Regions from separate parts of the Streptomyces sp. NPDC052101 genome, predicted to be linked through region 2. Evidence: riboswitches for the same ligand, from Rfam matches in the RefSeq annotation. Region 2 holds a riboswitch; the other holds the start of a gene.
The links. A riboswitch is a leader RNA that binds a small molecule or an ion and turns the genes downstream of it on or off. The one in region 2 is predicted to bind S-adenosylmethionine.
Positions count from the first base shown of each region.

Region 1 (3,402 bases), on a different contig from region 2:
CCGTTCAGCAGCGCGGCCGCGATGTCGTCGGGCAGCAGCCGGAAGTAGTCCGGCGGCGCCCACGGGGTGTGCGAGAAGTGGCCGATCCGCAGGTCGGGGCGGAGTTCGCGGAGCATCCCGGGCACCAGGCACAGGTGGTAGTCCTGCACCAGCACCGCCGCCCCGTCGGCCGCCTCCTCGGCCAGCGCCTCGGCGAACGCCCGGTTGTAGGCCTCGTACGACGCCCACTGCCGCCGGAACTCCGCGTCGAAGACCGGCTCCAGCGGGGTCTGGTAGAGCATGTGGTGGATGAACCAGAGCACCGAGTTGGCGATGCCGTTGTAGGCGTCCGCGTGCACGCGTGCGTCGATGTCGAGCATCCGCACCCGCTGCCCGCCGGTGTCCTCGGCCGGCAGCAGCCCGCCGGCCGCCCGCCGTACGGCCGCCCGGTCGCCGTCGCCGAGCGCCGCGCACACCCACACCGAGCCGGCGTCCGGCCCGATGGCGGACAGCCCCGAGACCAGCCCGCCGCCGCCCCGCTTGGCGCGCAGTGAGCCGGACCCCTCGGCCCCTTCGTCGTCGTACACCGTGTACGAAACCGGGCCGCGGTTGGACGCGACCAGAACCCGAGCCTTCTCGGCAGCACCCTGCGTGGAAGCCATGGTCGAAAACCTAGCCCGGCCCGGAAACGCTCAAACGTACGGACGGGCGCGGCGTACGGACGTATACGACCGGATCACGCGTGTACAACCGGATCACGCCACCTTGCGCTCGGCGTACTCCGCGATCTCCAGCATCGGCGGGCGCTCCTCGGTGTCCACCGAGTAGGTGCGCGGCTCGAAGCCGTCCTCGCCCCGTTCGAACTGGGTCAGCGTGGGGCGCACCAGGTGGCCGCGGGCCAGCCGGAGCTGGGCCGTGCGGTAGATCGCCGCGGCCATCCGCCCCAGCGCCTGTCCGTCCTGGTGGCGGTGGATGCGCACACCCACGTCCACCTGGGCCAGCGCGTCCAGCCCCACCAGGTGCAGTGCGTCCACCAGCATGCCCAGCTCCACGCCGTAGCCGACGGGGAAGGGGAGCTGTTCCAGCAGGCTGCGGCGGGCCGCGTACTCGCCGCCCAGCGGCTGGACGAAACCGGCCAGCCGCGGCCAGTGCATGTTCAGCAGCGGGCGGGCCATCAGCTCGGTGACCCGGCCGCCCTGCCCCGCCGTCCCGGCGAGCGGGCGGTCGTACATGGCCTTGACCAGGTCGACGCCCGGCTCGGTGAGCAGCGGGCCGACGATCCCGGAGACGAAGTCGGAGGAGAACTCCCGCAGGTCGGCGTCGACGAAGCAGAGGATGTCCCCGCCGGTGACCAGCAGGGACCGCCAGAGCACTTCACCCTTTCCGGGGACGGCCGGGATGCGGGGCAGGATCTCGTCGCGGTGAACGACCCGCGCGCCCGCGGCGGCGGCGACCTCGGAGGTACGGTCGGTGGAGCCGGAGTCCACGACGACGATCTCGTCGACGAGCGGAACCTGCTCCACGAGGTCGTGCCGGATGATCGCGACGATGTCGCCGACGGTCTCCTCCTCGTTGAGCGCGGGCAGCACGACACTGACGGTCTGGCCCGTGCGCTGCTTGGCGGACAGGATCCGGTGGAGCGGGCGATCGGCCACGGACCAGGAGCGGGTGGCCAGCCAGCGCTCGACTTCTTCCAGCACGGTCTGCGGCTCCTCACGTGTCTCGCGGTTCGGACGACTATCTCAACTGTCCAGGCCTTCGGTTACAGTCTTGAACAACGCCGATGACCATCGCATGTCGGGGGTCGCGTGCGTCCACAATCGAATACCGCTCATCCAGAGGGGCAGAGGGAAACGGCCCGATGAAGCCCCGGCAACCCTCCAGTCGGTTCTCGTAGATCAGCCTGATCAGGTGTGATCGCTCAGCGAGGCTCCCGGCTAGGGAAGGTGCCAAATCCGTCTCATGGCGAGATGCGCCATGAGGAAGATGAGGAGAAAGGGCCTCGCCTCCATGGCTGTGCAGACAGTTGCAACCACCAGCGATTCCACCGTCGACCTCGGTCCCGCCGCGGCCCTGAGCTGCCGGGAGTGCGGTCACCGCGTCCCGCTCGGCCCCCTGTTCGCCTGCGCGGAGTGTTTCGGCCCGCTGGAGATCGCCTACGACTTCTCCGGCTACGACACCGAAGAGCTGCGCCGCCGTATCGAGGCCGGTCCCGCGAACATCTGGCGGTACGCCCCGCTGCTGCCCGTCCCCGCGGACGTGGCCGGCAAGCCGAACCTGAACCCGGGCTGGACCCCACTCGTCAAGGCCGACAACCTCGCCCGCGAGCTGGGCGTGACCGGCGGCCTGTATGTGAAGGACGACTCCGGCAACCCGACGCACTCCTTCAAGGACCGCGTGGTCGCCCAGGCCCTGGAGGCCGCCCGCGCCTTCGGCTTCACCACCCTGTCCTGCTCCTCCACCGGCAACCTCGCCGGTGCCGTCGGCGCCGCCGCTGCCCGGGCCGGCTTCCGCTCCTGCGTGTTCATCCCGCACGACCTGGAGCAGGGCAAGGTCGTCATGGCCGCGGTCTACGGCGGCGAGCTGGTCGGCATCGAGGGCAACTACGACGATGTGAACCGCTTCTGCTCCGAGCTGATCGGCGACCCGGCCGGCGAGGGCTGGGGCTTCGTCAACGTCAACCTGCGGCCGTACTACGCGGAGGGCTCCAAGACCCTCGCGTACGAGATCTGCGAGCAGCTCGGCTGGCGGCTGCCGGACCAGATCGTGGTCCCGATCGCCTCCGGCTCCCAGCTCACCAAGATCGACAAGGGTCTGAAGGAGCTGATCGAGCTGGGTCTGGTTGAGGACAGGCCCTACAAGGTCTTCGGCGCGCAGGCCGAGGGCTGCTCGCCGGTGTCCACGGCCTTCAAGGCGGGCCACGACGTGGTCCGCCCCCAGAAGCCCAACACCATCGCCAAGTCCCTCGCCATCGGCAACCCCGCCGACGGCCCCTACGTCCTGGACATCGCGCGCCGCACCGGCGGCGCCGTGGAGGACGTGACGGACGCGGAAGTCGTCGACGCGATCAGGCTGCTCGCCAGGACCGAGGGCATCTTCGCGGAGACGGCGGGCGGTGTGACCGTCGGCGTCACCCGCAAGCTGGTCAAGGACGGCGTCCTGGACCCGACGAAGACCACGGTGGTTCTCAACACCGGCGACGGCCTCAAGACGCTGGACGCGGTGGCGGGTACAGGGCTCACCGCGACCATCCGTCCCAGCCTGGAGTCGTTCCGCGAGGCGGGGCTCGTCTAGCCGCAGATCCAACACAGCCCTGCGCCCCTAGGGCGTCACCCTGACCGGAGGTTTCATCGTGAGCGTGACCGTTCGCATCCCGACCATCCTGCGCACCTACACGGGCGGGCAGGCCGAAGTGGCCGCCGA
Region 1 is NZ_JBFAWH010000003.1:149,104-152,505, forward strand. It holds gene AB0L75_RS07920 (trehalose-6-phosphate synthase) at 1-641, opposite strand, end outside; gene AB0L75_RS07925 (glucosyl-3-phosphoglycerate synthase) at 735-1,679, opposite strand; SAM riboswitch class I at 1,808-1,972, shown strand; gene thrC (threonine synthase) at 1,990-3,273, shown strand; gene AB0L75_RS07935 (MoaD/ThiS family protein) at 3,332-3,402, shown strand, end outside.
Region 1: it holds a riboswitch for S-adenosylmethionine, as region 2 does, so the genes downstream of both, thrC (threonine synthase) here and AB0L75_RS20515 (aminotransferase class V-fold PLP-dependent enzyme) in region 2, are expected to answer to the same signal.

Region 2 (3,402 bases):
TCCGGACGTACTCGCAGCACGACCTCGAGGCGGCCTTCGCGATCGGTCTGGACAACTGACCGGCTGAAGACCGCCCGGGCGTCCGCGGGGCGCGGCCCGGTCAGCTCACCGCCGGTACACAGCGGCCGTCCTGCGTGCGATACGTCCACTTCGCGCCGTCGGTCACCAGTTCCCGCACCGCCGTCACGAAACGCTCCACGTGCTCGTCGGGCGTTCCCGCGCCGAAGCTGACACGGATCGCGTTGAGGGACTTCTCCCCCGGCGCCGCCTCCGGCGCCCCGCACTCGCCCTGGGTCTGGGGGTCAGAGCCCAGCAGGGTCCTGACCAGCGGGTGGGCGCAGAAGAGGCCGTCGCGGACGCCGATGCCGTACTCGGCGGAGAGGGCCGCGGCGAAGTGGGAGCTGTTCCAGCCCTCGACGACGAAGGAGATGACGCCGACGCGCGGGGCGTCGTCGCCGAAGAGGGAGAGGACCCGGACCTGGGGGACCTCGGCCAGACCCGACCGCACCTTCTCGATCAGGTGCCGCTCACGGGCGACGAGGGTGTCGAAGCCGGCCTCGGTGAGCGCCTTGCACGCGGAGGCGATGGAGTAGGCGCCGATGACATTGGGCGACCCGGCCTCATGCCGCGCGGCGCTCTCGTGCCACTCCACGTCCACGCCGCCGTCCTGACGCCGGGTCACCTTGCGGCTGGCGCCGCCGCCGGCGAGGTACGGCTCGGCCGCGCGCAGCCAGTCGGCGCGGCCGGCCAGGACGCCGGAGCCGAAGGGGGCGTACAGCTTGTGGCCCGAGAAGGCGACCCAGTCGACGTCCAGGTCACGGACGGACACGGGGTGGTGAGGGGCGAGCTGGGCGGCGTCCAGGACGATACGGGCGCCGTGCGCGTGCGCGGCGGCGGCCAGCTCGCGCACCGGCCACAGCTCGCCGGTGACGTTGGAGGCACCGGTGACACAGACCAGGGCCGGTCCGTAGGGGTCGCGGTCGGCGAGGGCCCGCTCCAGGGTCGCCACGGCCTGCTGCGGGGTGCGCGGGGCGTCGAGGTAGCTGACCTGGGCGTCCTGCCAGGGCAGCAGGGAGGCGTGGTGCTCGGTCTCGAAGACGAAGACCTGGCAGTCGGCGGGCAGGGCGCGGGCCAGGAGGTTCAGGGAGTCCGTGGTGGAACGGGTGAAGACCACCTGGTCGTCGGCGCGGCAGTCCAGGAACTCGGTGACCGTCCTGCGGGCGTTCTCGAACAGGTCGGTGGAGAGCTGGGAGAGGTAGCCGGCGCCGCGGTGGACGCTGCCGTAGTACGGGGCGTAGGCGGCGACGTCGTCCCAGACGCGCTGGAGGGCGGGGGCGCTGGCCGCGTAGTCGAGGGCCGCGTAGGTGACCTCGCCGCCGGTGACGAGCGGGACGGTGACATCCCGACCCAGAACGGGCAGAGCGGCACAAACAGACTGGTCGGCGGCAGCGGTGAAGACGGACATGGGGAACTCCCGTGAGAACGTGAAAGAGAAAAGGGTGTGCGGAGGCGGGGCTCGGCGGCCCTATCGCATTCGCTTGCTCACGGAAGGCTCCTCGACGACCAGGACCCCTGCCCTCGCGGAAAAAATCAAAGGGGCGCGAGGGGTCCGCGCTTGCCGTAGACCTCGCTGCCTACGGCCTGGTCTTCACCCGGGGCACCCCGCCACGGACGGAGGGTTGCCGGACAGTCGGCCGGGGCCGCATGACTGTCACTCATGACCTGGTACGGGAACGTACGCGAAGAGATCGTCGTCCCGCAACCCGAGTCCGGATCGCGGGACGACCGCCGGCGAACGCTATGCGTTGCTCGCCGCCACCCAGCGCTCCAGCACCCGCTTCGCTGCGCCCGAGTCGATGGACTCGGCGGCCTTGGCGATGCCGGCCCGGAGCTGGTCGGCGAGCGAGGCGTCCGTCGGGTGCAGGGCCACCAGGGCCGCCGCGGAGTTCAGCAGGACGGCGTCCCGTACCGGGCCCTGCTCGCCGTCCAGCAGACGGCGGGCGACCTCGGCGTTGTACGACGGGTCGCCGCCGCGCAGCGCCTCCACGGGGACGAGGTCGATACCGACGTCACGCGGGTCGAACCTCTCCTCGGTGACCTTGCCGTCCCGGACCACCCAGACCCGGGAGGTGGACGTCGTGGTCAGCTCGTCCAGGCCGTCGTCGCCGCGGAAGACCAGCGAGGAGTTGCCGCGCTCGGCGAGCACGCCCGCGACGATCGGCGCCATCCGGAGATCCGCCACGCCGACGGCCTGGGACCGCACCTTCGCCGGATTGGTCAGCGGGCCGAGGACGTTGAAGGTCGTGCGGATGCCCAACTGGCCGCGCGCCGCAGCCACATGGCGCAGCGCCGGGTGGAATTTCACCGCGAAGCAGAAGGTGATCCCGGCCTCTTCCGCGACCTGCGCGACCCGCTCCAGCGGGAGGTTCAGATTGACGCCGAGCTTCTCCAGCACGTCCGACGCCCCCGAGGCCGAGGACGCGGCCCGGTTGCCGTGCTTGACGACCTTCGCGCCGGTGCCGGCGACGACGATCGACGACATCGTGGAGATGTTCACCGTCTTGGCACCGTCGCCGCCCGTGCCGACGATGTCGACGGTCTGTCCGGGCACCTCGATGACGTTCGCGTGCTCGTACATCGCGCGTACGAGCCCGGTGATCTCCTCCACCGTCTCGCCCTTGGCGCGCAGGGCCACGGCGAATCCCGCGATCTGCGCGTCGGTCGCCTCCCCGCGCATGATCCGGTCCATCGCCCATGCGGTGGCGTCGGCGCTCTGGTCGCGCCCCTCCAGCAGGGCGTTCAGTACCTCGGGCCAGGAACGGCCCGCCGCGGTGTCGCCTCCAGCGGGGGTCACAGCGCTCATGAGCCGCTCCTGATGTCGTAAGAACAGTGTGATCCCACCCTATCCAGCCAGGAGCACGGCGAAGGGCCCCGTCCGTAACCCGGACGGGGCCCTTCAGTGTGGCGTGGCGACGCGGCGATCAGTGGTGGCCGTGGCCGCTCGTGATCTCCTTGTACTCCTCGACGGTCGGCTTCGGGATCTGGTTGTCCTCGCCGTAGTAGGCGTGGGACAGCTTGACCCGGAGCTTCTCCGAGGCCGGAACCTTGCGCTCGACACCGTTCTCGTCGACCGTGGGGCCGATCTCGGCCGGCTCGTACTGGTGGTGAGCGGTGAGGGTGTGCAGCTGCTCCTGGCTGAGCGGCTCGTGCACCTCGATGAACTCACCGTGCGGCAGGCGCTTGATGATGCCGGTCTCGCGACCGTGCAGCACCTTGTCGTGGTCGCGGCGCTGCAGGCCGAGGCAGATCCGCTTGGTGACGATGAACGCGAGGACCGGTCCGGCGAAGAAGCCGATCCGGACGAACCAGGTGACGGCGTTGATCGACAGGTGGAAGTGGGTG
Region 2 is NZ_JBFAWH010000011.1:47,973-51,374, forward strand. It holds gene AB0L75_RS20510 (Lrp/AsnC ligand binding domain-containing protein) at 1-59, shown strand, start outside; gene AB0L75_RS20515 (aminotransferase class V-fold PLP-dependent enzyme) at 101-1,465, opposite strand; SAM riboswitch class IV at 1,607-1,723, opposite strand; gene trpD (anthranilate phosphoribosyltransferase) at 1,799-2,863, opposite strand; gene AB0L75_RS20525 (cytochrome bc complex cytochrome b subunit) at 2,982-3,402, opposite strand, start outside.